4 regions of the Stutzerimonas sp. LR2 genome follow, and region 1 is predicted to be linked to each of the others. Evidence: predicted binding sites of a transcription regulator. Region 1 holds the regulator's gene; each other region holds the start of a gene.
What was found. The regulator FliA, encoded in region 1, starts transcription of late flagellar genes. The targets are predictions, from matches to a motif close to CTAAAGTTTNNNNNNNNNNNGCCGNTAA.
Positions count from the first base shown of each region.

Region 1 (7,577 bases):
AGGGCGGGGTGATTGCCCTGGTCGGGCCCGCGGGCGTCGGCAAGACCACCACGCTGGCCAAGCTTGCCGCTCGCTATGTGCTGAAGTACGGCGCGCAGAGCATCGCTCTGGCGAGCATGGACAACTACCGCATCGGCGCCCAGGAGCAGCTCAAGACGCTTGGCCGCATCCTTGACGTACCGGTGCTGCAACTCGATCCGAGCGAGCCCCTGAGCAAGTCGCTGGCTTCGCTGGCGCGCAAGCGGGTGATCCTGATCGACACTGCCGGCCTGCCCGCCAGCGATCCGACGCTGCGCATGCAGCTGCAGGCGCTTTCGGACAAGGGTGTCAAATCGAAGAATTACCTGGTGCTGGCGGCAACCAGCCAGAGCCAGGTGCTCAAGGCGGCATGGCACAACTATCGTCGTTGCGGCCTGGCTGGCTGTATTCTGACCAAGTTGGATGAGGCGGGCAGCCTCGGTGATGTGCTCGGGCTCACAATCAGCCAGCACTTGCCGATAGCCTACCTCGCGGACGGCCCGCGCATTCCGGACGACCTGCATCTGCCGCGTAGCCATCAGCTGGTGAGCCGTGCGGTGAGTTTGCAATCCGGCGAGGAACCGAGCGAGGAAACCATGGCCGATATGTTCGCCGGGTTGTACAACGGTTCGTCACGGCGGGCTGGATGATGTGGCGACAGCGGTACCAGAATGAATCAGATGCGTGCCCTGCGTGCGCATCGCCGGCCGAAAGGCCCCAGCAAGATATAGGCGTGTGAACATGGGTATGCATCCCGTACAGGTGATTGCGGTGACCGGCGGCAAGGGTGGCGTCGGCAAGACCAACGTGTCGGTCAATCTGGCGCTGGCCCTGGCCGATCTCGGTCGGCGCGTGGTGCTGCTCGACGCCGACCTCGGCTTGGCCAACGTCGACGTGCTGCTGGGTCTGACCAGCAAGCGCACCCTGGCCGACGTAATTGCCGGCGAGTGCGATCTGCGTGACGTGCTCATCCAGGGGCCAGGTGGCATTCGCATCGTGCCGGCAGCGTCCGGTACCCAGAGCATGGTGCAACTGTCGTCCCTGCAGCACGCAGGGCTGATCCAGGCATTCAGCGAGATGGGCGACGAGATCGACGTGCTGATCATCGACACCGCGGCCGGTATCGGCGACTCGGTAGTCAGCTTCGTGCGCGCCGCGCAGGAGGTGCTGCTGGTGGTCACCGACGAGCCGACATCGATCACGGACGCCTACGCGCTGATCAAGCTGCTCAATCGTGACTACGGCATCAGCCGCTTCCGCGTGTTGGCCAACATGGCCCATGCGCCGCAAGAAGGTCGCAACCTGTTCGCCAAACTGACTAAGGTTACCGAACGGTTTCTCGATGTGGCGCTGCAGTACGTTGGCGCCGTGCCTTACGACGAGGCCGTGCGCAAGGCGGTACAGAAACAGCGTGCGGTCTACGAGGCCTATCCGCGCTCGAAATGCGCGCTGGCCTTCAAGGCCATCGCACAGAAGATCGATACCTGGCCGTTGCCCGCAACACCGCGCGGCCATCTCGAATTCTTCGTGGAGCGCCTCATCAGTCCCGCTTCTCAAAGTCACGAATGACAGGTGCCGGATCCGCTATGTATTACAGCAAGGCTCAGGCAAAGGATGCGCAGTACCGCCTGATCGATCAGTACGCCCCGTTGGTCAAGCGAATCGCTTACCACCTGTTGGCGCGCCTGCCTGCCAGTGTGCAGGTGGACGATCTGATCCAGGCTGGAATGATCGGACTGCTGGAAGCAGCGAAGAAATACGACGCCGGCAAAGGTGCCAGTTTCGAAACCTACGCCGGTATCCGCATCCGCGGCACCATGCTCGACGAAGTGCGCAAGGGAGACTGGGCGCCGCGCTCGGTGCACCGCAACTCGCGCATGGTCAGCGAGGCGATCCGCGCCATCGAGGCGAAAACCGGGCGTGACGCTAAAGATCACGAGGTTGCGGCCGAACTTAAGCTTAGCCTCGACGAGTATTACGCCATTCTCGGCGACACGCTGGGCAGCCGCCTCTTCAGCTTTGACGATCTGCTGCAGGAAGGCGAGCACGGCGAACTGCAGGAAGACGCGAGCAGCACCCATCCGGAACCGTTTCGCGATCTGGAGGACGAGCGTTTCCAGCAGGCGCTGGCCGATGCCATCGGTAATCTGCCCGAACGCGAGAAGCTGGTGCTGTCGCTGTATTACGACGAAGAGTTGAACTTGAAGGAAATTGGTCAGGTGCTGGGAGTCAGCGAGTCGCGTGTGAGCCAGTTGCATAGCCAGTGTGCTGCGCGCTTGCGTGCACGCCTCGGCGAATGGCGCGCCAATTGACAATTGTTTGCGGTATGACGTGCTCGGTTTGCTGAGGCATTTTGGGACTTACGGAGGTCGACTTGGACAAGAACATGAAAATCCTCATCGTCGATGACTTCTCGACGATGAGACGAATCATCAAGAACCTCTTGCGTGATCTGGGGTTCACCAACACCGCCGAGGCGGACGACGGCACCACCGCACTGCCGATGCTGAAAAGCGGCAGCTTCGATTTCCTGGTCACCGACTGGAACATGCCGGGCATGAGCGGTATCGATCTGCTGCGCACAGTGCGCGCGGACGAGCGCCTCAAGCATCTGCCGGTACTGATGGTGACCGCCGAGGCGAAGCGCGATCAGATCATCGAAGCGGCCCAGGCCGGGGTCAATGGCTATGTGGTCAAACCCTTCACCGCCCAGGTGCTCAAGGAAAAGATCGAGAAGATCTTCGAGCGCGTCAACGGCTGAAGCAGTAACGCCGCGAGGGCACTATGACGCAAGCAGACCAAAGCCTGGCAGAGTTCGAAGCGACTCTGAAGGCCAATGCACCCCGCCTGATTGAAAGCCTGCAGCAAGGCCGCTTCGATGAAGCGACGCAGATGTTCAACGAGCTCAATCAGGTGCGCAACAACGGGCTCTATCAGGAAGTGGGCAAGCTCACGCGCGAGCTGCACAACGCCATCGTCAAGCTCGAGATGGACACCTGCGCCACGGGCGGCGACCCGTCACCGATCACCGATGCCACCGACCGTCTGTCCTACGTGGTGGAAATGACCGAGAAAGCCGCCAATCGCACCATGGACCTGGTCGAGGAATCGGCCCCGCTGGTGAACTATGTCAGCTACGAGGCCCAGAGCCTGACGGCCGATTGGCAGCGCTTCATGCGCCGTGACATGAATGCCGAGCAGTTCCGCGATCTGGTCAAGCGCATCGACCAGTACCTGCAGCGCAGCATGAACGATGGCAGCCAGCTTTCGCAGAATCTCAGCGAGATCATGCTGGCCCAGGACTTCCAGGATCTAACCGGCCAGGTGATCAAGCGGGTGACCCGACTGATCACCGAGCTTGAAAGCAACCTGCTCAATCTCGTCCTCATGGCGGGGCAGGTGGACCGCGTTGCCGGCATCCAGCACGACCGCGATGCCATGCGCGCCGAGCAAGAGAAGAAAAAACAAGAAAAAATGCCTTCCAACGGTGAAGGTCCGCAGATGCATGCCGATATGCGTGAAGACGTCGTTTCCGGCCAGGACGATGTCGATGATCTGCTTTCAAGCCTGGGCTTTTAGGGGAAGTGAATATGAGCTTCGACGCCGATGAAGAAATCCTCCAGGACTTCCTGGTAGAGGCCGGCGAGATTCTCGAACTATTGTCCGAGCAACTCGTGGAGCTGGAAAGCAGCCCCGATGACATGGCGTTGCTCAATGCGATTTTTCGCGGGTTCCACACGGTCAAGGGCGGTGCAGGCTTCCTTCAGCTTCATGAGCTGGTGGAGTGCTGCCATATCGCCGAAAACGTCTTCGACATCCTGCGCAAGGGTGAGCGTCGCGTCGATTCCGAACTGATGGATGTCGTTCTGCAGGCGCTGGACGCCGTGAACGAAATGTTCAGTCAGGTCCGCGAACGCGTCGAGCCGACGCCTGCCTCACCCGAGCTGCTGGCTGCGCTTGCGCGCCTCGCCGAGCCCGCTTCCGCCGATGCAGCGCCAGTCGTTCCGGCTGCCCCGCAGGTGGTCGCCGAGCCTGAGGCCGAGCCCGCTGGCGCCGATAGCGAGTTCGAGCAGTTGCTCGACGCCATCCAGCCGGCTGCGAGCGAGACGGCTGCGAGCGAGGCCGAACACGGCCCCGTCACCGACGAGATCACCGACGACGAATTCGAGTCGCTGCTCGATCAGTTGCATGGCAAGGGCCAGTTCTCGGCACCGGCTAGCGCCGCAGCGCCTGCGGTACCTGTTGCGCCAGATGCAGCCGCTGCAAAGACCGGTGATGAAATCACCGATGAGGAATTCGAAGCACTTCTCGACCAGCTGCACGGCAAGGGCAAGTTCGAGCCAGTCGGCTCGGTCGCCGGCTCGTCGGCCGACGCGGCCGAAGCGGCCGGCGCCGAGTCCGCCAAGGACAGTGCGCCCGCGGCGTCCAGCGACGAAATAACCGACGACGAGTTCGAAGCGCTGCTCGATCAGCTGCACGGCAAGGGCAAGTTCGAGCCGGCGGTCGCCGATGCGTCCCCGGCCGAGCCCGTTGCGGCAGCCCCGGCAAAGGCGGCACCCAAGGTGGAGCCCGCACGTGCCGCTGCGCCAGCCAAGCCGGCCGCGGCAGCGAGCAAGGCGGCCGCTCCGGCACCGGCCGCGGCGGACAAGGCTCCGGCCGAAGTCGAGACGACCGTGCGTGTGGATACCGCGCGCCTCGACGAGATCATGAACATGGTCGGCGAACTGGTGCTGGTCCGTAACCGCCTGGTGCGCCTGGGTTCCAATAGCGGCGACGAGGCGATGGCCAAGGCCGTTTCCAACCTCGACGTGGTCACCGCCGACCTGCAGAGCGCGGTGATGAAGACCCGCATGCAGCCGATCAAGAAAGTGTTCGGTCGCTTCCCGCGACTGGTTCGCGATCTGGCGCGCAGCCTGAAGAAAGAGATCAACCTGGAGCTGGTGGGCGAGGAAACCGACCTTGACAAGAACCTGGTCGAGGCCCTGGCCGATCCGCTGGTGCACCTGGTGCGCAACGCCGTCGACCACGGTATCGAGATGCCGGAGGAGCGCGAGGCCGCCGGCAAGCCGCGTACCGGTCGAGTGGTGCTGTCCGCCGAGCAGGAAGGCGACCATATCCTGCTGGTCATCAGTGATGACGGCAAGGGTATGGATGCCAACATCCTGCGTGCCAAGGCTGTGGAAAAGGGCATGCTGGAGAAGGATGCCGCAGACCGCCTGAGCGATCTGGAGTGCTACAACCTGATCTTCGCGCCGGGCTTTTCGACCAAGACCGAGATTTCCGACGTGTCCGGCCGCGGCGTCGGCATGGACGTGGTCAAGACCAAGATTTCCCAGCTCAACGGTACGGTCAACGTGTTCTCCACCAAGGGCCAGGGCTCGAAGGTGGTGATCAAGGTGCCGCTGACCCTGGCAATCATGCCGACGCTGATGGTGATGCTTGGCAACCAGGCGTTCGCCTTCCCGCTGGTCAACGTCAACGAGATCTTCCACCTGGACCTGTCGCGTACCAACGTCGTCGACGGTCAGGAAGTGGTGATCGTGCGCGACAAGGCGCTGCCGTTGTTCTACCTCAAGCGCTGGCTGGTCCATGACGCCGCTCAGGAAGAGCAGCGCGAAGGTCACGTGGTGATTCTCAGCGTCGGCAACCAGAGCATCGGCTTCGTCGTCGATCAGCTGGTTGGCCAGGAAGAGGTGGTCATCAAGCCACTGGGCAAGATGCTGCAGGGTACGCCCGGCATGTCCGGCGCGACCATCACCGGCGATGGCCGCATCGCTCTGATTCTCGATGTGCCCAGCATGCTCAAGCGGTACGCGCGCAGGGTTTGATTCGGTCAGGCAGCGCCGCCTGTGTGCGGCGCTGTCGCTAGGAGTGATGTATGGCAGTCAAGGTCCTGGTCGTCGACGATTCCGGTTTCTTTCGCCGGCGTGTCTCGGAAATCCTTTCCTCTGATCCCAATATCCAGGTCGTCGGCACCGCCACCAACGGGCGCGAGGCGATCGATCAGGTGCTGGCGCTGAAGCCGGACGTCATCACCATGGATTACGAGATGCCGATGATGGACGGCATCACCGCGGTCCGGCAGATCATGCAGCGCTGTCCCACGCCGGTGCTGATGTTTTCCTCGCTGACGCACGAAGGCGCGCGGGTCACCCTCGATGCGCTGGATGCCGGCGCGGTGGACTATCTGCCGAAGAACTTCGAGGACATCTCGCGCAACCCGGACAAGGTCAAGCAGCTGCTGTGCGAAAAGGTGCATACCGTCTCGCGCAGTAACCGCCGCTACAGCACCTTCTGCTCTTCAAGCGTTGGTACGCCTTCGACTTCACCGCGTGGCACGGCTTCGGCGCTGCCCGCTTCGACTGCGCCTCGTGCGGGCAGCGCAGCGGCAACGCCTGCGCCTGCGGCCAGCCGCTCTCCCGCGCCCAAGCGCAAGGCCTACAAGCTGGTGGCGATCGGTACTTCCACCGGTGGCCCGGTGGCGCTGCAGCGTGTGCTGACCCAGCTGCCGGCCAACTTTCCCGCGCCGATCGTGCTGATCCAGCACATGCCGGCGGCTTTCACCAAGGCCTTCGCCGATCGCCTGGACAAGCTCTGCCGTATTCGCGTCAAGGAGGCCGAGGACGGCGATGTGCTGCGCCCAGGGCTCGCATTGCTGGCACCCGGCGGCAAACAGATGATGATCGACGGGCGCGGCGCCGTGCGCATCCTGCCCGGCGATGATCGCCTGAACTACAAGCCCTGTGTCGACGTGACCTTCGGCTCGGCGGCCAAGTCGTTCCACGACAAGGTGCTGGCGGTGGTGCTGACCGGCATGGGCGCCGATGGCCGTGAAGGCGCGCGTCTGCTCAAGCAGAGCGGCAGCCAGGTGTGGGCGCAGGATGAAGCCAGCTGCGTGATCTACGGCATGCCGATGGCGGTGGTGAAGGCCAACCTCAGCGACGCCGTGTACGGTCTGGATGACATCGGCCGCAATCTGGCCGAGGCCTGCATCTGATGGACGTACTCAGCCTTATCGGGCTGTTGCTTGCGTTCGTCGCCATTGTCGGGGGCAACTTTCTCGAGGGCGGCCATATCTCGGCGTTGCTCAACGGACCGGCAGCATTGATCGTGCTGGGCGGTACGCTGGGCGCGGTGTTGCTGCAGACGCCGATCGCGGTGTTCATGCGGGCGATGAGCATCGGCCGCTGGATCTTCTTTCCGCCGCGCATCGATCTGGCGCGCGGCATTCTCATGGTGACCACCTGGAGCAACACGGCACGCAAGGAGGGGCTGCTCGGCCTCGAGCCCGTCGCCGAGACCGAGCCCGATCCGTACGCGCGCAAAGGCCTGCAACTGCTGGTCGACGGCGCCGAGCCGGAGGTGATCCGCAGCATTCTCGAGGTTGATCTCTATACCCAGGAGGGCCGCGACCTGCGCGCCGCCAAGGTCTACGAGAGCATGGGCGGCTACTCGCCGACCATCGGAATCATCGGTGCGGTGATGGGGCTGATCCATGTGATGGGCAACCTTGCCGATCCCAGTCAGCTGGGCAGCGGTATCGCCGTGGCGTTCGTTGC
Region 1 is NZ_JBVTRR010000002.1:467,696-475,272, forward strand. Features, by position in the region: gene flhF (flagellar biosynthesis protein FlhF) at 1-668, shown strand, start outside; gene fleN (flagellar synthesis regulator FleN) at 760-1,587, shown strand; gene fliA (RNA polymerase sigma factor FliA) at 1,605-2,330, shown strand; gene ACVRRC_RS08700 (chemotaxis response regulator CheY) at 2,405-2,779, shown strand; gene ACVRRC_RS08705 (protein phosphatase CheZ) at 2,803-3,597, shown strand; gene ACVRRC_RS08710 (chemotaxis protein CheA) at 3,609-5,846, shown strand; gene ACVRRC_RS08715 (protein-glutamate methylesterase/protein-glutamine glutaminase) at 5,897-7,015, shown strand; gene ACVRRC_RS08720 (flagellar motor protein) at 7,015-7,577, shown strand, end outside.

Region 2 (7,577 bases), on a different contig from region 1:
CCGCCGAGCATCTGCAGGCGAGTGGCGAGATGCGTATCGTGGCCAATGCCTTTCTGCGTTACCCGCCGTTGATCGAGCGCCATCTCGGCACCTGCCAGACGCTGGCCGAACGCGACGGATTCCGCATCTACCGCGCCGTGCGAGGCTGAGGCCGGCGACGAGCGGTTGCTTCCACCGGCCGGGTGCGGCAAACTCGCCGCCGTCCTTGGGGGAGTAGTCTCCGACGAGCGCCCTGCTCGTCCGGCATGCGTCAACACACTTGGTCCGCAGACCATGGCGCATGCGACCGGCCAGCCTAGCAATAGCGCATGGCCCGGTTTGACAAGACCCATGACATGTACACCTGACCCGGGCGGGCAGGCTGCGCATGTCATGGTGAATCTGTCGACCCGCCCTGTAAGGAATGCCGCTTGGAATCGTTCTTCGTTCCCACTCTCATCGTTGCCCTCGCCGAAATCGGCGACAAGACCCAATTGCTCGCGCTTCTGCTGGCGGCCCGCTATCGCCGCCCCTGGCCGATCATCTGGGGCATCGTCGTGGCGACACTGGCCAACCATGCCGCGGCCGGTGCCGTGGGCAGCTGGGTATCAAGCCTGTTCTCGCCGGTCGTGCTGAGCTGGATTCTCGCCGCGAGCTTCGCCGCCGTAGCGCTGTGGACGCTGGTGCCGGACAAGCTCGACGATGACGATGCCAGGCTCGGTCGCCCCTATGGCCCCTTCGTCGCCACCACAATCGCCTTTTTCATCGCCGAGATGGGCGACAAGACCCAGGTCGCCACGGTGATGCTGGCTGCGCAATACCCCGAGTTCGTGTTGGTCATTCTCGGCACCACGGTCGGCATGCTGCTGGCCAACGTTCCTGTGGTGCTGGTGAGCCATTTCGCTGCCGATCGCCTGCCGCTGACGCTGATTCGCCGGGTCGCGGCCGGCGGTTTCGCCGCTCTCGCCGTCTACGCCGCTTATCAGGCTGTGACCATGAGCACGATTGTCTCAGGCTGATACGCAGCGCAAATCTGCGCGCCGACGGAGCTGATAGAGTGCGCTACCGCAGCGCACCACCAGCGCCCCGAGGAGACCGGCTGCATGTCAGCGGATGGACGCAAGAAACGAGTCTGCAACCATATCGATCTGAGCTGGAACAAGGGCCGCCTGGCCCTTTCCGAACAGATGCAGAGCAAGTATTTCGCCTACAAGGGCTCATTCATCAGCCAGCCGCTGAACAGCGCAGGCTTCGCCGAACTCGTGCGCAACGTGCGTGCGGCCATGCCGGACCTGGAAGTGGTGGTGGATGAGTGTATCTGCGAGGGCCACAAGGTGGTCACCTCGAGCACGGTGATGGGTACGCTGGCCACGCCCCTGTTTGGCTATTCGGTCACCGACAAGATCCTCGCCATCGCCGCCATGAGCGTCTGGACGCTCAATCCGGCCGGCGACATCGAGGAGGTCAACACCCTTATCGATCTCGAGGGCGTGCACCAGCAGCTGGGTATCGAAACGCCTCTCTCGACCCTACTGTCGCCGACCTGAGCGGTCGGCGACCATCTTCGTTAGCGGCCGCCGCGAGCCTGCTCGTAGAGCGGCATCACCTTCGGGATGTTGGCACGCAGCGCCGCCGTGCGAGTCGCCGAGGACGGGTGGGTGCTCATGAACTCAGGCGGAGCCGAACCACCGGCCGAGGCCATCTTTTCCCACAGCGTGATCGCCGCGTTCGGGTTGTAACCGGCACGGGCGGCCAGCTCCAGGCCGATCAGGTCGGCTTCGTTCTCGTTGCCACGGCTATTGGGCAGCGTCATCAGGTACTCGACGCCCATGTTCGCCAGCTGCAGTCCGCCAGTGCCGACACCCATCGCCGAGCCCAGTTGGGTGGCCATCTGCACGCCGTAGGCCTTGGACATCGCCTCGCGCCCGTGCTCACGCAGCGCGTGGGCGATCTCGTGGCCCATCACCGCGGCGATCTCGTCGTCGGTGAGCTTCAGCTTCTCGATCAACCCGGTATAGAAGATGATCTTGCCGCCCGGGCCGCAGTTGGCATTCAGCTCGGGGCTGTCGATGACATTCACTTCCCAGGCCCACTGCGCGGCATCCGGGCGGAATACGCCGACCTTGGCGATCAGCCGCTCGGCGATGCCATTGACGCGCTTGGCAATCGCCGTGTTCTTTTCCAGCACGCCCTTGCTTGCGGCAGCGCTGAGCGTTTCCTGATAGGACTGGGCATACATCTGGTTGACCTGGTCGGTCGACAGCATGCTGAACATGTACTGCTTGCGGTCGACCCCCACGGCCCCACCGCTGGTGGTGTTGACGGCCTGACAGCCGGCCAGCGCGGTGGCGGCGATCAGCATGGATAACGTGCGCGGCTTGAACATCGAGTCTCTCCGGAAAACCTGCGCCGTATCCTAGATCGGGCCTATCGGGCAGGCAACCGGCCGCCCCGCTGCAGTTGTCGCAAATCCTGCCGATAAGGTGGCTATCCGCTGCGCAACTGGAGTAACGCCATGTTCCGATCCATCCAGACCGCCTTCGCCGCATTGGCCGGCGCCTGCACCCTGACCGTCATCGCGGCGCTGTTGCTCTATGCACTGGCGTCGGGCGTGCGCAGCCAGGCGTTGGTCGAGGAGCGGACTCGCGCGCTGATCGACGGCATGGTGGAGCAGCGCGTCACCGCCCTGGCTCAGGCACAGGTCAACCGCATCCAGGCACAGCTGCAAGCGCCCCTGCAGATCGCCACCAGCCTGGCCAGGGTGCATACGCTCACCGCACTGACCGGTGATGACGGCATGCCGATGGCCAACCTCAGGCGCGAGGAGCTGATCAATCTCGCGCGCCAGACGTTGATCGAGAACGCCAATCTCACCAGCACCTATATCGCCTGGGAACCGAACGGCGTGGATGCGAACGACCTGATGTATCGCGGCGACGAGCCGGGCATGCTCGACGGTCGCTTCGCCAGCTGGATCTACCGCGATGGCAGCGGCCAAATGAAGATCGACCGCCTCTCCGACATCGAAGACACCAGGCTGCTCGACACCGGGATACGCGCCGGCGAGTACTACCTGTGCCCGCGCGAACAGCTCAAGCCGTGCGTCGGCGACCCGGCACCGTATGACATGAACGGCCAGACCTACCTTCTTTCCTCGTTCAATGCCCCCATTCTGGTCGATGGCAAGTTTCACGGCATCGTTGGCGCGGACATCAGTGTCGACTTCATCCAGCAATTGCTGAGCAACGCCAACGCGCAGCTCTATGGCGGCGTCGGCGAGATCGCGTTGATTTCCAACAACGGCCGCCTGGCTGCCTACAGCACTGACAAGAGCCTGATCGGCAAGCCTGCAGCACAGATTCTCGATGCCGAGGAGCAGGTGCTGGTCCAGCGCCTGCCAGCCGGGCAGAGCCATTACCAGATCGACCAGGCAGGTGGGCACGTCGCATTGTTCCTGCCGTTCTCCTTCGAAGGTACCGACGCGCGCTGGGTCCTGATGCTGCAGCTGCCGATCGCCGAGGTGATGAAGGATCTGGATCAGCTGATGGCGGCACTCGGCGCGGAAAGCCGCAGCAGTCTGACCACCATGTTGATCATCGGCGTGCTCATCGCCGTTGCCGGTCTGCTGGCCATCTGGCTGATCAGCCGGCGCATCACCCGTCCGCTGCGCGACATGGTGGTGATGCTGGACAACATCGGCCAGGGCGAAGGTGACCTGACCCAGCGCCTGCATATCGACAGTCGCAACGAGCTGGGCCAGATCGCCACCGGTTTCAACACGTTCCTGACACGCCTGCAGGGCATGATCAGCGAGGTGGTCGGCTCGGTGCAGAAGGTCAGCGATGCGTCCGAGCACACCGCCGACATCGCCATCCGTACCGACAAGGGCGTGCAGACGCAGCTGGCCGAGATCGAACTGGTCGCCACCGCTGTGCACGAGATGACCGCCACGGCGCAGGACGTGGCGCGCAATGCGACCCAGGCCGCGGAGGCTGCCAGCCATGCCGATCGCGCGGCCAATCAGGGCCGGCATATCGTGCAGGATACCGGCGCCACCATCACCGAACTGGCCGGCGAAATCGGCCGTGCCGTGGACGTTGTGCAGACCCTGGCCCGCGACAGCGAGAACATCGACGCCATCCTGGTGACCATTCGCAGCATTGCCGAGCAGACCAACCTGCTGGCCCTGAACGCGGCGATCGAGGCTGCCCGTGCCGGTGAGCAGGGCCGAGGCTTCGCCGTGGTGGCCGACGAGGTCCGCAATCTGGCGCAGAAGACGCAGCAGGCCACCGGTGAGATCCAGCAGATGATCCAGCAGCTGCAGAACGGCACGCGGGACGTGGTACAGGTGATGGAACAGAGCCAGAGCCGCACACAGCGCAGCGTCGAGCAGGCCGATGCGGCAGCCGAGGCGCTGCAGGCAATCACTCAGGCGGTTTCGCTGATCAACGACATGAACAACCAGATCGCCAGCGCCGCCGAGGAACAGAGCGCGGTGGCCGAAGACATCAACCGCAATGTCACCAACATCGGTCAGGTCGCCCAGGACGTCGCTGGCGGCGCCGAGGAAGCCAGCCAGGCAAGCGCCGGCCTGACGCGTCTGGCCGAGCAGCAGCGCCGGCTGATCAATCAGTTCAAGGTCTGACGCAGACGCTCCGAAGGCCTCGCCTCAAGCCGGGGTGAGGCATTCGGGGGCATCGAGGCGCGGATCGTTGACCAACGTCGCCAGTGGCCGTTCGCGCAGTGCCGGGCTCGGTTGCAGCAGCAACTGCTGCAGCGTTTCGAGCGGCGTGGCGGGGTCGAGCCAGGCCGCCTGTCCGGCCTCGTCGAGGATCAATGGCCGGCGTAGCGTCGCCGCCGGCTGGGTCACGACAGCTGCGCTGAGATAGGTGTGCCCCTGCACCGGATAGGCTTCCCAAAGCGCCGCGAAATAGGCAAGCGAGCCGTCGCAAGTCATCCAATACGGGCGCTTGCGGGCCGAGCCGCGCCACTCGTAGAAGCCGTTGGCCGGCAACAGCCCGCGACGCAGGCGAAAGGCTTCGCGGAACATGGGCTGCTCGGCCAGGGTTTCGGCCCGGGCCTGAGCCGGCGTGCGGGTCAGGTCAGTCAGCCAGGCAGGCGTCAGCCCCCAGCGCACCCGGTCCAGCTGCAAGCCGCTGTCGGCCTGGCGCAGCAGCAGCACCGAAGCGCCCGGCGCGAGACTCCAGTGCGGTCTTTGATCGGAAGGAAAACCGGGCAAGGCGGCGAAATCCTGGCTCCAGCGGAAAAGGGCGTAGCGGCCGCACATAAGGGAACTCGTCAGCAGATCAGTTCGCCGGGATAGCTCTCCGGTTCATCGCCCGGCACCGGCTCGGCGCCATTGTACGCAGCGATCAGCTGGCGCGCGCGTTCGGCATCCTCGTCCGGCACCATCAGACCGAGCAGCCCCGCTGCGGGCAATTCACCCATGGCGCCGATCAGGTGGCTACCGGCAAGGAATGCCTCGATGCCCTCGGCCACCAGCATGCCGCTGAGCATTTCCGCTTCCAGCAGGTCGCGCGGCTCGTAGATGCGACGCATCATTCGTCCTCCCTGAAGACCTGTAGTTGCCAGTCGACACCATCGGTACGCAGGTCGAACTGCACCGGGCGGCAGCACACCGCGCAGTCCTCGATGTACTGCTGATCACCGGCACTGAGATCGAGCGTGGTCTCTACCGCCTCGCCGCAATACGGGCACTGATAGACCTGTGTCTCGAGCATCAATCCTCCACGTGACTTGTCGCTATAATCGCCGTCTTCAAAGGTCGTCGATTCGCACCTTTTGAGAAGACCGACCCGGTGCGCCTCGCAGTGACACCGCTGGGTCGCAGGCATCGGCAGACGATCAGGCGAAACGGCATCCGAACTCCATGAGTATGAGCCAGCCGGCTCCGGTCCGTTCCGCAAATCGCCCTGCCCTGTGCTGCAGGCCCGTTCCTCGTTTCCTTTACAGAGAGCATGATGGACGAATTCCAAGCCATCCGACCCTACGCCGACGCCGAAGTACCGACTGTCATGGCGCGCCTGTTCGCCGACCGGGAGTTTCTCGACATTCTGGCGCACTTCCGCTTCCCGCGCCTGGCCGACAGCATGGGCTGGCTGATCAAGCCGGTAATCTCGCGCCGCCTGCGCAAGCAGTTCGCCAGCATCCATACAGTGGATGCCCTGCAGCACAAGATCGAAGCCTATATCGACCGGACCATCGAGCGCGCCACCGACGGCGTGACCTTCTCCGGACTGGAGCACCTGCAGCAGGGCCGCGCCTACCTGTTCCTGGCCAATCATCGCGACATCGTGATGGACCCGGCCTTCGTCAACTACGCGGTCTACCAGGCCGGCATCCGCACACCGCGCATCGCCATCGGCGACAACCTGCTGCAACGCCCCTTCGTCAGCGACCTGATGCGCCTGAACAAGAGCTTCATCGTGCGCCGTTCCATCACTGGCCGCCGGGAGAAGCTGGCCGCCTATCAGGTACTCTCGGCGTACATCAATCACTCGATACGCAACGACGGCGAGTCGGTCTGGATCGCCCAGGCCGAGGGCCGCGCCAAGGATGGTGACGACCGTACCGATTCGGCCATCCTCAAGATGCTGCACATGAGCCGCAAGGACGAAGCCTTCGCCGAGGCGCTGGAGGCGCTGCGTCCGGTGCCGGTATCGATCAGCTACGAGTACGACCCCTGCGATCAGGCCAAGGCCCGGGAGCTCTACATCCGCGCCACGACCGGAACCTACAGCAAGGCTCCGGGCGAGGATGACACCAGCATCGCGTTGGGTATCACCGGCTATAAAGGCCGCGTACACATTGCCTTCGGCTCGCCGATGGAAAGCGTGCCGGACGACGCCAAGCAGATGGCCATAGCGGTGGATCGGCAGATTCTCGGCAGCTACCGGCTGTTTCCGGTGCACTACCTGGCCTACCGGCTATGGGATGAGCAGGACCCGGAAATCAAGGTGCCCAGTGCCGCCGAACTGTTCAGCCGCGAGGAAATCGAGCGGGCCGAGGCCGAATGGAGCAAACGTCTGGCTGCCTGCCCGAGCGTGCAGCAGCCGTACCTGATCCAGCAGTATGCGACCCCGGTGCGCAACCAGTACCGCCTGCTGGCTGGGTTGGAGCCCTGAGGAGTCCATTCACAGCATCCGCGAGGCCATGGACAGGCCGAGGGCGAGCGCCAGCCCGCCTGCACCGAAACGGTAGAAGGCCAGGTTGACCCGCGCGGTTGCAGCCGCGCGGGTCAGCAGCACCGACGAACCGACCGCGGCCTGACCGCGCGAACCGGCCCGTGCGGCCCGCCACTGGGTCGCCGCCAGCAGCCATCCGCCGCATAGCGCGCATATCAGTGCCAGTACATTGAGAAGCAACGCCGGAGCCAGGATCAGCTCGGTCTGCGCATGAAACAGCATCGGGATTCCTCGATTACATGTCGACCGGCCGACGCCGGACAGCCGCCCAGTTTACCTGTGCAGCCCTTCCTTCCCCGGCAAAACCGACGAAATGGCGCGCGCCGGCACCATCATCACCCCGGATTATGACGCCATCTTCACCGGTCGGCCTTGACTTATGACCGGCCCCAC
Region 2 is NZ_JBVTRR010000005.1:36,007-43,583, forward strand. Features, by position in the region: gene ACVRRC_RS17715 (class I SAM-dependent methyltransferase) at 1-149, shown strand, start outside; yybP-ykoY riboswitch at 204-320, shown strand; gene ACVRRC_RS17720 (TMEM165/GDT1 family protein) at 411-998, shown strand; gene ACVRRC_RS17725 (ester cyclase) at 1,083-1,526, shown strand; gene ACVRRC_RS17730 (M48 family metallopeptidase) at 1,547-2,365, opposite strand; gene ACVRRC_RS17735 (methyl-accepting chemotaxis protein) at 2,495-4,624, shown strand; gene ACVRRC_RS17740 (SOS response-associated peptidase) at 4,649-5,266, opposite strand; gene ACVRRC_RS17745 (putative signal transducing protein) at 5,278-5,538, opposite strand; gene ACVRRC_RS17750 (CPXCG motif-containing cysteine-rich protein) at 5,538-5,720, opposite strand; gene ACVRRC_RS17755 (1-acyl-sn-glycerol-3-phosphate acyltransferase) at 5,958-7,124, shown strand; gene ACVRRC_RS17760 (hypothetical protein) at 7,134-7,406, opposite strand.
Region 2: ACVRRC_RS17735 (methyl-accepting chemotaxis protein) is a predicted target of FliA. The motif match lies at 2,434-2,461, and genes of this name have one in related genera.

Region 3 (7,577 bases), on a different contig from region 1:
CCGAAGTCGCCGACATGCTGCCGCCGCTCAAGCGCATGCTGATCAACGCGGTGGTCAAGCACGTGAAGAAGATGGTGCCGGCCTACAGCCTGCCGAAAGCGGTGAAGCTCAACGATGCCCTGGCGCTCGGCCGCGGCAAGGCGGTGCGCGAAGCGTCGCCCAAGAGCGAAGACGTGGCCGTGCTGCAGTACACCGGCGGCACCACCGGCGTGGCCAAGGGCGCCATGCTGACGCACCGCAACATCGTTGCCAACATGCTGCAGTGCAAGGCGCTGATGGGCGCGAACCTCAATGACGGCAGCGAAGTGCTGATCGCGCCGTTGCCGCTCTATCACATCTACGCCTTCACCTTTCACTGCATGGCGATGATGCTCAGCGGCAACCACAACATCCTGATCTCCAATCCGCGCGATCTGCCGGCGATGATCAAGGACCTGGGCAAGTACCGCTTCAGCGGCTTCGTCGGGCTCAACACCCTGTTCGTCGCGCTGTGCAACAGCGAAGACTTCCGCAAGCTCGATTTCTCGGCGCTCAAGGTCACCCTGTCGGGCGGGATGGCGCTGCAGCTGGCCACGGCCGAGCGCTGGAAGCAGGTCACCGGCTGTCCGATCTGCGAAGGCTACGGCCTCACCGAAACCAGTCCGGTGGCCTCGGTCAACCCCATCGAGCACATCCAACTCGGCTCCATCGGCATTCCGGTGCCATCCACGCAGTTCAAGGTCATCAACGATGACGGCCAGGAGCTGGCGCAGGGCGAAATCGGCGAGCTGTGCATCAAGGGGCCGCAGGTGATGAAGGGCTACTGGCAGCGGCCGGAGGCCACGGACGAGGTGATCGACGCGGACGGCTGGTTCAAGACCGGCGATATCGGCGTCATCCAGGAAGATGGCTACATCCGCATCGTCGACCGCAAGAAGGACATGATCCTGGTGTCCGGCTTCAACGTGTATCCCAACGAGCTGGAAGATGTGCTGGCCAGCCTGCCGGGCGTATTGCAGTGCGCCGCCATCGGCGTGCCGGACGAGAAGTCCGGTGAGGCGATCAAGCTGTTCGTGGTGGTCAAGCCGGGCGAGAGCCTGACCAAGGAGCAGGTCATGCAGCACATGCACGACAACCTGACCGGCTACAAGCGGCCGCGCTATGTCGAGTTCCGCGAAAGCCTGCCGACCACCAACGTCGGCAAGATCCTGCGTCGCGAGCTGCGCGACGAGGAACTGCGCAAGCTGGGCCACAAGAAGTAAGCGCGCAGCGCCTACAAGAAACCCCGCCTCGGCGGGGTTTTTTCGTTTATGCGAACGGCGTTCATCGGCAGCAGCGGCCGTTCCCTTGAATTGGCATTTAGTCGCGTTCTTCTAGGCATGTAGTCGGTGGCACAATGGCACTACTTAACCGTGCTTTTTATAGGGGTTTGCCGACATGCTGTCCTCCTTACGTCTGCGGGCGAAGCTGCTCATGCTCGCGCTTGGCCCGATTCTGTTGCTGACCCTGATGCTCAGCGGGGTCTCGGTGCTACAGCTGCAGGATCTGGCCGACCAGCAGGAAGCGCAGACCCGCGCCAACCTGATTCGCGACCGCCGTGCCGAGCTCAAGCACTACGTCGAGCTGGCGCGCAACGCCATCGGGCCGATCTACGAACGCTCTGCCGAGGGCGACCTGCAGGCGCGCGACCAGGCGGTCGCCGTGTTCGAGCGGCTGAGCTATGGCAGCGAAGGCTATTTCTGGGGCTACGATGGTCAGTCACGCCGAGTGTTCCAGGGGGCCACGCGCGAGCGCATCGGCGAAAGCTTCGCGGACTACCGTGACCCGAACGGCGTCTACGCCATTCGCGAGCTGGTCAAGGCCGGGCAGGACGGCAGCCATTTCGTCGACTACAGCTTCGCCGTGCCGGGCAGCGATGCGCTGGTGCCCAAGGTGGGCTATGCGGAGCATCTGCCCAAGTGGAACCTGGTGTTCGGTACCTCGCTGAACCTGGATGACGTCGAGCGTGACGTGGTCGAAGCCCGCGCTGTGTTTCAGGCGCGTATCGACGGCCTGACCATGATCATGCTCGTCGCAGCGGCGCTGCTGCTGATCCTGATGGCCGGCCTCGCCATACTGATGAGCAACGCCATCCTGCGCCCGCTGCTGCAGATCAAGCAGAATCTGGACGACATGGCCCAGGGTGACGGCGATCTGACCCAGCGCCTGCCCGTGACCAGCCGCGACGAGCTGGGCGAACTGGCGACCTCCTTCAATCGCTTCGTCGAGAAGATTCATCTGCTGGTGCGCCAGGTTGCCGGTACCACCACGCAGCTGACCGGGCTGGTGAGCGCGGTGGCCAGCCAGGCGCAGCGCTCGGAGCAGGCCATGGCCGATCAGCGCAGCGAGACCGATCAGGTCGCCACGGCGATCAACGAGATGTCCGCCGCCGCCCACGAGGTGGCGATGAGCGCCCAGCGCGCGGCCGAGGCGGCGCGCGAGACCGATCAGCAGGGGCGCGCAGCCAAGCAGGTGGTGGATCAGAGCATCCAGCAGATCCACGAGCTGGTGGGCGAGCTGCGCGGCAGCGGCGAGTCGCTGGATGGCCTGCAGCAGGACGTGAAAGGCATCGTCGGCGTACTCGACGTGATCCGCGCCATCGCCGAGCAGACCAACCTGCTGGCGCTCAACGCCGCCATCGAGGCGGCCCGTGCGGGCGAGGCCGGACGTGGTTTCGCCGTGGTCGCCGACGAAGTTCGCGCGCTGGCCAGCCGCACCCAGCAGAGTACCGGCGAGATTCAGGGCATGATCGATCGGCTGCGCAACGCCACGTCCCACACCGTAGGCACCATGCTGCGCGCCGGCGAGAAAGGCGAGAGCACGCGCGAGCATGCCAATCATGCCGGTGAGTCGCTGGATGCGATCTCCGCGCTGATCGGCACCATCAATTCGATGAACGCGCAGATCGCCGCCGCCGCGGAGGAGCAGACCGCAGTGGCCGAGGAGATCAACCGCAGCGTGCACCATATCGCCGATGCGGTGGACGGCGTCGCCAGCGATGCCGCACAGGGCGCGCAGACGGCCCGCGAGCTCAACGGCCTGGCCGAGCAGCTGCAGCGGCTGGTGGCCCAGTTCCGCATCTGATCGTAGCGCTGCGTCCGCTCTAGGACGGGCCTTAGCGAAACCCTGCCCGGCAGGGTTTCGTCTTTTCCGGGGTCAAGAAAGGCGCTTTCGGGCCGATACCCAAGGCGTGCTGCGTCGTCGTCGCTTAAGCGACGCATGGATTCTGTCGCAGTCTTCTTGCTCAACCTTTCTACAGGGATCGATCAGAATGCTCTCGAATCTTCGTTTGCGAATGAAGCTGCTGCTGCTTGCGCTGGGCCCGATTCTCCTGCTGGCCATCCTGCTAAGCGGCATTGCCGTGTACGAGCTGCAGAGCCTCGCCGAGCAACAGGAAGAACACACCCGTAACAGCCTGATCCGGGACCGCCGCGCCGAGCTCAAGCACTACGTCGAGCTGGCGCGCAATGCCATCGGCCCCATCTACGAGCGTTCTGCCGAAGGCGACATGCAGGCGCGCGACCAGGCCGTGGCCATCCTCGAGAAGATGGCCTATGGCAAGGACGGCTATTTCTGGGGCTATGACACCCAGACCGTGCGCATCCTGCAGGGCAACACCAAGGACAAGATCGGCCAGAGCTTCTACGACTACCGCGACCCCAATGGCGTCTATGCCATCCGCGAGCTGGTTCGTGCCGGCCAGGACGGCAGCCATTACGTCGACTACAGCTTCGTGCTGGGTGACAGCAGCGTGCTGGTGCCCAAGGTCGGTTACGCCGAGTTCCTGCCGAAATGGAAGATGGTCTTCGGTACCTCGCTCAACCTCGATGGTGTCGAGCGCGACGTCCAGGCCGCCCGCGCGGAATTCCAGCAGCGCATCGACGGCCTGGTCACCATCATGCTGGTCTCCGCACTGATCCTGCTGGGGCTGATCGCACTGGTCGCCGTGTTCATGAGCAACGCCCTGCTCAGCCCGCTGCTGCTGATCAAGCGCAACCTGGATGACATGGCCCAGGGTGACGGCGACCTGACCCAGCGCCTGCCGATCACCAGTCAGGACGAGCTGGGCGAGCTGGCCACCTCGTTCAATCGTTTCGTCGAGAAGATCCATTCGCTGGTACAGCAGGTCGCCGGCACCACCACCCAGCTGACCGGTCTGGTCGGTGCAGTGGCCAGCCAGGCGCAGCGCTCGGAGCAGGCCATGGCCGACCAGCGCAGCGAAACCGATCAGGTCGCCACGGCGATCAACGAGATGTCTGCCGCCGCCCACGAAGTGGCGATGAGCGCCCAGCGTGCGGCCGAGGCGGCGCGCGAGACCGATCAGCAGGGGGTCGCCGCCAAGCAGGTGGTGGACCAGAGCATTCGCCAGATCCACGAGCTGGTGGGCGAGCTGCGCGGCAGCGGCGAGTCCCTGGAAGGTCTTCAGCAGGACGTGAAAGGCATCGTCGGCGTGCTCGACGTGATCCGCGCCATTGCCGAGCAGACCAACCTGCTGGCGCTCAATGCGGCCATCGAGGCCGCCCGTGCGGGTGAGGCCGGGCGCGGCTTCGCCGTGGTCGCCGACGAAGTTCGCGCGCTGGCCAGCCGCACCCAGCAAAGCACCGGCGAGATCCAGGGCATGATCGACCGCCTGCAGAGCGCCACCTCCAACACCGTCGCCACCATGCTGCGGGCGGGCGAGAAGGGCGAGAGCACCCGTGATCAGGCCAACCAGGCCGGCGCGTCGCTGGATGCGATCTCCGCGCTGATCGGCACCATCAACTCGATGAACGCCCAGATTGCCGCCGCCGCCGAGGAGCAGACCGCGGTGGCCGAGGAGATCAACCGCAGCGTGCACCATATCGCCGATGCGGTGGACGGCGTCGCCAGCGATGCCGCGCAGGGCGCGCAGACCTCTCGCGAGCTCAACGGTCTGGCCGAGCGACTGCAACAACTGGTGGGTCAGTTCCGCATCTGATCACCGCCGCAGGCGGCAGGCGCAATGCCTGTCGCCAAGGCGCGGCATTCGTTGCCGAACGCCTTTGATCTTCAGCGAAGTTCCCTCATCCCGATCAACGGTAATACCGGTGGGCGGTTGCGCCAGAACGAGACGGTGGCCGTTCGGTCTAGCTCCCTATGGCCGCGTCCGCTGATTGCCGTAGGGGACGATGGCGCAAGCCAGGCGGCCTGCCCATCAATCTCGTTGCAAGGATGAGTTACCCATGCACAAGAAAAACAATGCTGTTCGGGTAGTTGCTTCTCTCGCATTGATCGCCAGCAGCGCGGCACTTGCCGCGCCAAAGGCCGATACCGCTCAATTCAACGACTTCTGGACGCCGGCCAAGCCGAATGCGGCGCTGTGTCGTTCGCCGCTGCTGGTCGGCACGCCTGTCGGCCTGCCGCGCTGCATGCAGGCGAGCAACGTCATGAAGCACCTGGAAGCGCTGCAGGATATCGCCACGCTCAATGGAGGCAATCGCGCCTCCGGCCAGCCGGGCTACCAGGCGTCTCTCGACTATGTGCGCAGCCGGCTACAGCGCGCTGGCTATCGCGTCGAGGTGCAGGCGTTTCCCTTCCTCGCCTTCTATCCGGTGAATCCCGGCACACTGAGCGCCGTGGCGCCGCAGACGGTGCAGTATGTCTGGGAAGAGGATTTCGCCTATGCCGACCAGACCGATCCGGGCAACGTCACCGCACCGGTGGTGCCGGTGGATCTGGCGCTCGGCGCCGGCAACACATCTACCAGCGGCTGCGAACCGGAAGACTTCGCCGGCTTCCCGGCGGGCGCCATCGCGCTGATGCAGCGCGGCACCTGTCCGTTCGGGCAGAAGGCGACGAATGCCGCCGCAGCCGGCGCGGCCGGAGCCATCATCTTCAATCAGGGCGACACCGAGGACCGCAAGGGCCTGCTGGTCGCCACGCTGGGCGAGGACTATGCGGGCGGCATTCCGGTGCTGTTCTCGACCTACGACAACGGCGTGGCCTGGTCGCAGACCGCCGGGCTGCAGCTGAGCATGAACGTCGACGTGGTGCGCGAGCAGACCGAGACCTACAACCTGCTGGCCGAAACGCGGCGGGGTGATCCGAGCAACGTGGTGATGGTCGGCGCGCACCTGGATTCGGTGTTCGAAGGCGCGGGCATCAACGACAACGGTTCCGGCAGTGCGGCGCTGCTAGAGATGGCGCTGCTGATGAGCAAGGCGCGGCCGGAGAACAAGGTTCGCTTTGCCTGGTGGGGCGCGGAGGAGTCGGGGCTGGTGGGCTCGACCTACTACGTCAACCAGCTGCCGGACGAACAGAAGCAGCGCATCAAGGCCTACCTGAACGTCGACATGATCGGCTCGCCGAACTACGCCAACTTCATCTATGACGGCGACGGCTCGGATTTCGGCCTGCAGGGTCCGCCCGGCTCGGCTGCCATCGAGCGACTGCTGCGCACCTACTTCAAGCTGCGCAACGCCCCGTCGGAGGGCACCGAGATTGACTTCCGCTCCGACTATGCGCAGTTCTTCGAGGACGGCATCGCCTTCGGCGGGCTGTTCACTGGTGCCGAGGACATCAAGACCGAGGAGCAGGCGCAGCGTTATGGCGGAACGGCCGGGCAGTCGTTCGATCAGTGCTACCACACGCCATGCGACAACCTCGGCAACATATCCATCGAGGCGCTGGAGCTGCACGGCGATGCACTGGCCTTCGCCACCAGCTGGCTGTCGCTGTCTACCAAGATGATCGATGACGAGATCGCCGCGGCGGCCGAGCAGAGCATCGGCACCATGCGCATCCAGCAGGTGCAGGAGAAGTCGCGCTGGGGTCACTGGATCCGTTGATCGCCTGAATACCGCGCCGGTTCGCCGGCGCGGTCCCCCTTTTCCTACGGTCGGCCCGGCAAATCTGCGACAATCGCGCCCTTCACGAAATTGCCCACGGCTGTCCATGACCGACGCAACGCCCGCTATCGATACCCTGCTGAAGAACCTAGACCAGGCCCTGTTCGCGGATCGCCACCGCCTGCGTCGTCAGCTGCACGAGCTGAGAAAGCAACCGGACGAAGCCAGGCTCGCCCAGTGGCTGGAGCGCTTCCAGGCGTCCGCCGCCAAGGTCGAGGCGCGCCGGCAAAGCGTGCCGCGCATCCGCTACGACGACAGCCTGCCGATCGCCGCCAAGCGCGACGAGATCAAGGCCGCGCTGGAAAAGCATCAGGTGCTGGTGATCGCCGGTGAGACCGGCTCGGGGAAGACCACCCAGCTGCCGAAGATCTGTCTGGAGATCGGCCGGGGCGTACACGGGCTGATCGGCCATACCCAACCGCGGCGCCTGGCCGCGCGCAGCGTCGCCACCCGCGTCGCCGAGGAGCTCGGCGCGCCGCTGGGCGAGTTGGTGGGCTATCAGGTGCGCTTCGAGGACCAGAGTACCGAGCGCACGCTGATCAAGCTGATGACCGACGGCATCCTGCTGGCGGAGACGCAGCATGATCGCTTTCTGGAGAAGTACGACACGATCATCGTCGACGAGGCCCATGAGCGTTCGCTGAATATCGACTTCCTGCTGGGCTTCCTCAAGACGCTGCTGCCACGCCGGCC
Region 3 is NZ_JBVTRR010000003.1:456,891-464,467, reverse strand. Features, by position in the region: gene fadD1 (long-chain-fatty-acid--CoA ligase FadD1) at 1-1,241, shown strand, start outside; gene ACVRRC_RS13045 (methyl-accepting chemotaxis protein) at 1,417-3,102, shown strand; gene ACVRRC_RS13040 (methyl-accepting chemotaxis protein) at 3,290-4,975, shown strand; gene ACVRRC_RS13035 (M28 family metallopeptidase) at 5,220-6,824, shown strand; gene hrpA (ATP-dependent RNA helicase HrpA) at 6,931-7,577, shown strand, end outside.
Region 3: ACVRRC_RS13040 (methyl-accepting chemotaxis protein) is a predicted target of FliA. The motif match lies at 3,174-3,201, and genes of this name have one in related genera.

Region 4 (7,577 bases), on a different contig from region 1:
CCACCCTCCGCACGCGCCGATCCGCGTGCTGCCGTTTCGATTAGCGATGCAGATGAGACGAGCACAAGCCGCCGAGCGTTCCCCCGTTTCTGACCAATTGGGCAGCCCGTCGCGCGGCGCCGCTCTGTTAGCTGACTAACCTTTCTCTCCTCTGGCCAAAGGCGCAAAATGGCCGGCTCTCCGCTGCTCGTCGAAGGACGTCATGGCTACCGCCAATCTGCGCAAGGGTTATCTGCTGGGGCTGGCCACCTTCAGCATCTGGGGCATGTTCCCGCTCTACTTCAAGGCACTCGAACAATACGGCGCGCTCGAGATCGTCACTCAGCGCGTGATCTGGTCGGCCGTGTTCGGCTCGCTGGTGCTGCTGGTCTGGCGTCATCCGGGCTGGTGGCGCGAACTGCTGGCGCATCCACGTCGCCTCGGCGTGCTCGGCATCTCCAGCGTGCTGATCGCGGCCAACTGGCTGATCTACGTCTGGGCGGTGAACCACGACCGAATGGTCGAGGCGAGCCTTGGCTACTACATCAATCCGCTGGTCAACGTGCTGCTCGGCATGCTCGTGCTGCGCGAGCGGCTGCGTCCGCTGCAGTGGCTGGCCGTGGCCATGGCCACCGTCGGCGTCAGCCTGCAGCTGCTGATGCTCGGTGAATTTCCCTGGATTTCCCTGGTGCTGGCGCTGAGCTTCGGCACCTACGGCCTGCTGCGCAAGCAGGCGCCGGTGGCCGCGCTGCCGGGGTTGGTAGTGGAAACCTGGCTGCTGCTACCGGTGGCGCTGATCTGGCTGTTCTGGTTCGGCAACGGCGCGAGCACGGAACCGGCGTTCTGGACCAGCACCGATGCGCTCTGGCTGATGGCGGCAGGCCCGGTGACCCTGATCCCGCTGCTCGGCTTCAACGCCGCCGCGCGCCACCTGCCCTATTCGACCCTGGGCTTCCTGCAATACCTGACGCCGACGCTGCTGCTGATCCTCGCCGTGCAGCTGTTCGGCGAGCCATTCCCGGTCGATCGCCAGCTGGCCTTCTTCTGCATCTGGGCCGGCCTCGCGGTATACAGCCTGGACGCCTGGCGGGTGATGCGCAAAAGCACCGGCTGAGTGCTACGCCTGCTCGGCCGGCTGCAGCTTGAGCTCCACCATCAGGTCGTCGGCGAGGGTTTCCAGGCGCTCCTGCAGCCGCTCCAGCGACAGTTCGCTGGGCACCGCCAGCCGTACTTCGGCACGAAACAGCAGCTCGCTGCTCATCGGCGCCGGCAGCACCTCGGTATCCAGGCTCTCCAGATTGACGCCGTGCTCGGCGAGCAGGTGGGTGATGTCGCGGACGATGCCCGGCCGGTCGTTGCCCACCAGCTCAAGCTGGATTTCCTGCCAGCTCGCCGTCGGTTCCGCGCCGCTGTGAGCCAGCAGCACGCGTATGCCCTGCGCCTGCAGGCCTTCCAGCGCGGCTGTCAGCTCGGCATGGGCATCCGCCGGCACCGCCACCCGCAGGATACCGGCGAACTGCCCGGCCATGCGCGACATGCGGCTCTCCAGCCAGTTGCCGCCGTGATCGGCGATGCACTTGGCCAGTCGTTCGACCAGACCGGGCTGATCGTCGGCGATGACGGTGAGAACGAGGTGATCCATGGACGGGCTCCTGTAGTGAAGAAAGCGCCTGCGCAGGCGACAGCCCATTAGGTATAGCAGGCGGGCCGGGCAACGGCAGGCCGCGGCACTGGCGGGCCGCTTCGCACGGCCGAGGCAACCGGCCCTTTCAGCGGACTGATTTTCCCCGGCGCTTCATGTAGTATCCGGCGACCTCGGACTACAAAAAGCGAAACCGTCCGGCGAATTAGAAGAACCAAGTGAGGCGAGTAATGACTGAGCGCGTTCAAGTCGGTGGCCTGCAGGTCGCCAAAGTCCTGTACGACTTCGTGAACAACGAGGCGATTCCCGGTACCGGCGTCGATGCCGCCGCCTTCTGGGCTGGCGCCGACAGCGTGATCCACGACCTGGCGCCGAAGAACCGCGCCCTGCTGGCCAAGCGCGACGAGCTGCAGGCCAAGATCGACGCCTGGCACCAGGCCCGCGCCGGCCAAGGCCATGACGCCGTGGCGTACAAGGCCTTCCTTCAGGAAATCGGCTACCTGCTGCCGGAAGCCGAAGACTTCCAGGCCACCACCGAGAACGTCGACGAAGAAATCGCCCGCATGGCCGGCCCGCAGCTGGTGGTGCCGATCATGAACGCGCGCTTCGCCCTGAACGCCGCCAACGCCCGCTGGGGCTCGCTGTATGACGCGCTCTACGGCACCGACGCCATCTCCGAAGCGGACGGCGCCACCAAGGGGCCGGGCTACAACGAGATCCGCGGCAACAAGGTCATCGCCTATGCGCGCAATTTCCTCAACGAAGCTGCACCGCTGGAAACCGGCTCGCACGTCGATTCCACCGGCTATCGCATCGAAGGCGGCAAGCTGGTCGTTTCGCTGAAGGATGGCAGCACCACCGGCCTGAAGAACCCGGCCCAGCTGCAGGGCTTCCAGGGCGACGCCAGCGCGCCGATCGCCGTGCTGCTGAAGAACAATGGCATCCACTTCGAGATCCAGATCGACCCGGCCAGCCCGATCGGCCAGACCGATGCCGCCGGCGTGAAGGACATCCTGATGGAATCGGCACTGACCACCATCATGGACTGTGAAGACTCCATCGCCGCCGTCGACGCCGACGACAAGACCATCGTCTACCGCAACTGGCTCGGCCTGATGAAGGGCGATCTGGTCGAGGAGCTGGACAAGGGTGGCAAGCGCATCACCCGTGCCATGAACCCGGACCGCGTCTACACCAAGGCCGACGGCAACGGCGAGCTGACCCTGCACGGACGCTCGCTGCTGTTCATCCGCAACGTCGGTCACCTGATGACCAACGACGCCATCCTCGACAAGGCAGGCAACGAAGTGCCGGAAGGCATCATGGACGGCCTGTTCACCAGCCTGATCGCCATCCACAACCTCAAGGGCAACACCACCCGCGCCAACAGCCGCACCGGCTCGATGTACATCGTCAAGCCGAAGATGCACGGCCCGGAAGAAGTCGCCTTCGCCACCGAACTGTTCGGCCGCGTCGAGGACGTTCTCGGCCTGCCGCGCAACACCCTCAAGGTCGGCATCATGGACGAGGAGCGTCGTACCACGATCAACCTCAAGGCCTGCATCAAGGAAGCGCGCGAGCGCGTGGTGTTCATCAACACCGGCTTCCTCGACCGCACCGGCGACGAGATCCATACCTCCATGGAAGCCGGCCCGATGGTGCGCAAGGCGGCCATGAAGTCCGAGAAATGGATCAGCGCTTACGAGAACAACAACGTGGACGTGGGCCTGGCCTGCGGCCTGCAGGGCAAGGCGCAGATCGGCAAGGGCATGTGGGCCATGCCTGACCTGATGGCCGCCATGCTCGAGCAGAAGGTCGGCCATCCGCTGGCCGGCGCCAACACCGCGTGGGTACCGTCGCCGACCGCAGCCACCCTGCACGCGATGCACTACCACAAGATCGACGTGCAGGCGCGCCAGGCCGAACTGGCCAAGCGCGAGAAGGCTTCGATCGATGACATCCTCACCATCCCGCTGGCACAGAACACCAACTGGAGCGAGGAAGAGAAGCGCAACGAGCTGGACAACAACTCGCAGGGCATCCTCGGCTACATGGTGCGCTGGGTCGAACAGGGCGTTGGTTGCTCCAAGGTGCCGGACATCAACGACATCGCGCTGATGGAAGACCGTGCCACCCTGCGCATCTCCAGCCAGCACGTGGCTAACTGGATGCGCCACGGCGTGGTAACCAAGGACCAGGTGATCGAGAGCCTCAAGCGCATGGCCCCGGTGGTCGACCGCCAGAACCAGGGTGACCCGCTGTACCGCCCGATGGCGCCTGACTTCGACAACAGCGTGGCCTTCCAGGCTGCGCTGGAGCTGGTCCTCGAAGGCACCAAGCAGCCCAACGGCTACACCGAGCCGGTCCTGCACCGTCGCCGCCGCGAGTTCAAGGCCAAGAACGGCCTGTAACCGCCAGCCGCGACAGAAGAACCGCCCTTCGGGGCGGTTTTTTTATGCCCGCAAATCCGCCGGGCGGCGCTCAAGTTCAATCTGTTACAACCGATAACGTGACCCGAATGGCATTTTCAGTCACACTCGCCCCGCCAAATGGCATTTGGCCATCAATGCTCTCCGCCGTAACCCTGCCGCTTCTGGAGTCGATGCATGCTGAAGAACTTCTCGCTGACCGCCAAGCTTTCGCTGGTGCCGGCAGTGGCCCTGCTCGGGCTGATCCTGTACGTCGGCTATACCTCGCTGCAGCTCTCGGCGACCGACTCGCGGCTGGTATTTCTGGAGAACCGCGGCTACCCGACGCTGGAAAAGGCCGATGCGGTGATCTTCCAGTTCTCCCGCGTACCGGCGCTGCTGAACAATGCCGTGGCTGCGGGCGAGCCCGGCGTGCTCGACGAGGCCCGGGAGGTGCTGCAGCAGATCGATACGCAGCAGCAATCCCTGGCGGCCCTGCTGAGCGATCAGCGCCAGCAGCATCAGGCCCTGGGTGACTGGCGCAAGGCCGTGCGCGACTACGCCGACAATGCGCTCGCCGCCTCGAGCAAGCTGATAGACGGCAGCGCCTCGTTCGATGATCTGCGTCCGAGCCTCGATCGCATGGCCAGCGATCTGGCGCAGGCGCAGAAGCTGGGCAGCGATTTCCGCGCGCAGGCCTACGACAGCTTCCAGCAGACCCTGGTAGAGACCCGCGAAGCCAACGCCAACACCACGCGACTGGGCATCATCCTCAGCCTGGTATTGGTGATTCTGGTCAGCCTCGGCGCCTGGCTGGTCATACGCAGCGTGATGGTCAATATCCGCGGCGTGATCGCTTCGCTGCAGTCGATCGCCCGCGGTGACGGCGATCTGACCCAGCGGGTGAACGTCGAATCCAACGACGAGATCGGCGCCATGATCGAGCTGTTCAACAGCTTCCTTGACAAGCTGCAGCGCACCATCCGCCAGATCATCGATGCCGCTGCCCCGCTGGGCCAGGTCTCCAAGGACCTCTACCAGCTCACCCAGGGCTCGGAGGAAAACGCCAAGTCGCAGCAGCATCACACCGACTCGATCAGCCGCGACATCCTGACCATGACCGGCAGCATCCAGGAGGTCGCGCAACGTTCACGGCAGGCGTCCGACGAGGCCAATTCCGCGGCGCGCCAGGCGGCGACCGCACGCGAGCACGTCGGCAGTCTTTCGACCGGCATCAACGACCTGGGTGACAGCGTGATGGGCGCGGTCAAGGCCATGGAACAGCTGGAGGAAGAAACCCAGGAAGTCGGCTCGGTACTGACCGTGATCCGCAGCATTGCCGAACAGACCAACCTGCTGGCCTTGAACGCCGCCATCGAAGCCGCCCGAGCTGGCGAGCAGGGCCGCGGCTTCGCGGTGGTTGCCGACGAGGTGCGCAATCTGGCGCAGAAGACTGCTGCCTCTACCGCCGAGATCCAGCAGATCATCCAGCGCCTGCAGAACAGCGCCAACACCGTACTCAACGTAATGACCAGCAACGGCGAGAAATCTCGCGCCAGTATCGAACGCTCCATCGAGGCCACTCAGCTGCTGGAAGCCATCGCACGCACCGTCAACCAGATCGACGAACTCAACGCCGGCATCGCCCAGTTCACGCAGGAGCAGATCGGCCTGTCGAGTTCCATCCAACAAGAAACCCAAGTGTTGCAGCAGGACGCACAAGCAACCGCAAACGGCGCCGAAGCCACCGCCCGCCTTGGCGAACAACTGGTGAGTACCGGAGACCACCTGCGCGCGGCTACGGGCCAATTCCGTGTTTAACGATTCCTGGAGCATCAAATGACTGCACTTCGTGTCGCCGGCCTGGCAGCTGTCTGCCTGGCCGCAACTCCTGCCTTCGCCCTGGAACAGGGCGAACACCGCTTCAACGGTTTCGGTACCGTCGGCTTCACCCACCTGGGTGGTGAAGATGACGGTCGCAGCTACGGCATTCAGGGCCAGACCAACGACTCCTGGCGCGGCGATCAGCTGTCCAAGTTCGGCGCCCAGCTGAGCTACGGCATCACCGATACCCTCGGCGTGACCGTGCAGGGCACAGCCAAAGCCCAGCAGGATGAGTGGAAAGCCAACCTCGAGTGGGCCTATCTGTCGCTGCAGGCCAACGACCAGCTGATGCTCCGCGCCGGCCGCCTGCGCAGCCCGGTGTACATGTATTCCGAAAGCCTCGACGTGGGTTACAGCTACCCCTGGCTGCGCCTGCCCGACGAGGTCTACAGCCAGGTGCAGGTCACCAATTACGAAGGCATCGATGCGGTGTACACCGTACCGCTGTCGTACGGCTCGGTGACCTTCCAGATCGCTGGCGGCCAGGCGAAGAATCGCGATTACTACGCCTACGACGAGCAGTTCGATATCGACTACGGCAAGCTGTTCGGCGCCAGCGTCAGCCTGGCCACCAATGACTTCGGCACGCTGCGTATCGGTTATGTCGAAGCGGATATCAAGACCGATATCACCGGCAACGTGGTCAGCGTACTGCCGCAGCCCTATGGCCCGGGCGTTGGAGTCGCCGAGCAGCGCTCGCTGCTGCAGCTGAACAAGGAGAAAGGCAAGTTCACCTCGATCGGCTACCAGTACGACAACGGCACCTGGATCAGCAGCAACGAGTGGACTTCGCGCCTGATCGAGAACGACGGCATGGAAGCGATCGACTCCTTCTACCTGATGGGTGGCCGCCGCTTCGGTGATTTCCTGCCGCATGTCACCTATGCGCAGCTGGACGACAACGGTGGTCGCCAGAGCTCCTGGACCCTGGGACTTAACTACCAGGCCACGCCGACCGTGGTGGTGAAGGGCGAGTACAAGCGCGTCGACACCAAGAACGGCTACGATGGCGTGTTCACCCGCAACGCCCAAGAGCTTTACGAGAACGAGGCGTTCGCACGAACCGGCGTAGCCGGCACTCCGGCCCGCAACTACGACGGCGACATCGTTTCCGTCGGCGTCGATTTCGTATTCTGAGGAGCGCACCGATGAAAGCATCCATTCGCATCCTCTGCGGCGCCGCCGTGCTCGGTCTGGCCGCCATGGCCCAGGCCGAGGTCGCCGTGATCGTCAATCCCGCCGCAGCCAAGGCGCCCTCGCAATCGGATGTCGCCAACATCTTCCTGGGCAAGGACAAGTCCATGAAAGGCATCGACCAGGCCGGCTGGACGCCAGCCAAGGAAGCCTTCTATGCCGGCGTGACCAGCAAGAACGAATCCCAGCTCAAGTCCTACTGGTCCGGCCTGATCTTCACCGGCAAGGGCCAGCCTCTGCCCAGCGTCGCCGACGACGCCGCGGTGATGGCCAAGGTGGCGGCCGAAGCCGATGCCATCGGCTATGTAGACGCCTCCGCCGTGAACGGCTCGGTCAAGGTACTGTTCACCTTGCCCTGAGTCGCGCCGCGTTACGAAACCGCCCTTCGGGGCGGTTTTTTTATGCCTGCGCCCTCGCAACAGCCCGAAACACCGGGCTGACCCTGATCAGCTTCCGCAGCGCCCGGCCTG
Region 4 is NZ_JBVTRR010000001.1:1,070,313-1,077,889, reverse strand. Features, by position in the region: gene rarD (EamA family transporter RarD) at 203-1,093, shown strand; gene ACVRRC_RS04990 (glycine cleavage system transcriptional repressor) at 1,097-1,621, opposite strand; gene ACVRRC_RS04985 (malate synthase G) at 1,852-4,032, shown strand; gene ACVRRC_RS04980 (methyl-accepting chemotaxis protein) at 4,228-5,850, shown strand; gene ACVRRC_RS04975 (porin) at 5,869-7,050, shown strand; gene ACVRRC_RS04970 (type 2 periplasmic-binding domain-containing protein) at 7,062-7,466, shown strand.
Region 4: ACVRRC_RS04980 (methyl-accepting chemotaxis protein) is a predicted target of FliA. The motif match lies at 4,102-4,129, and genes of this name have one in related genera.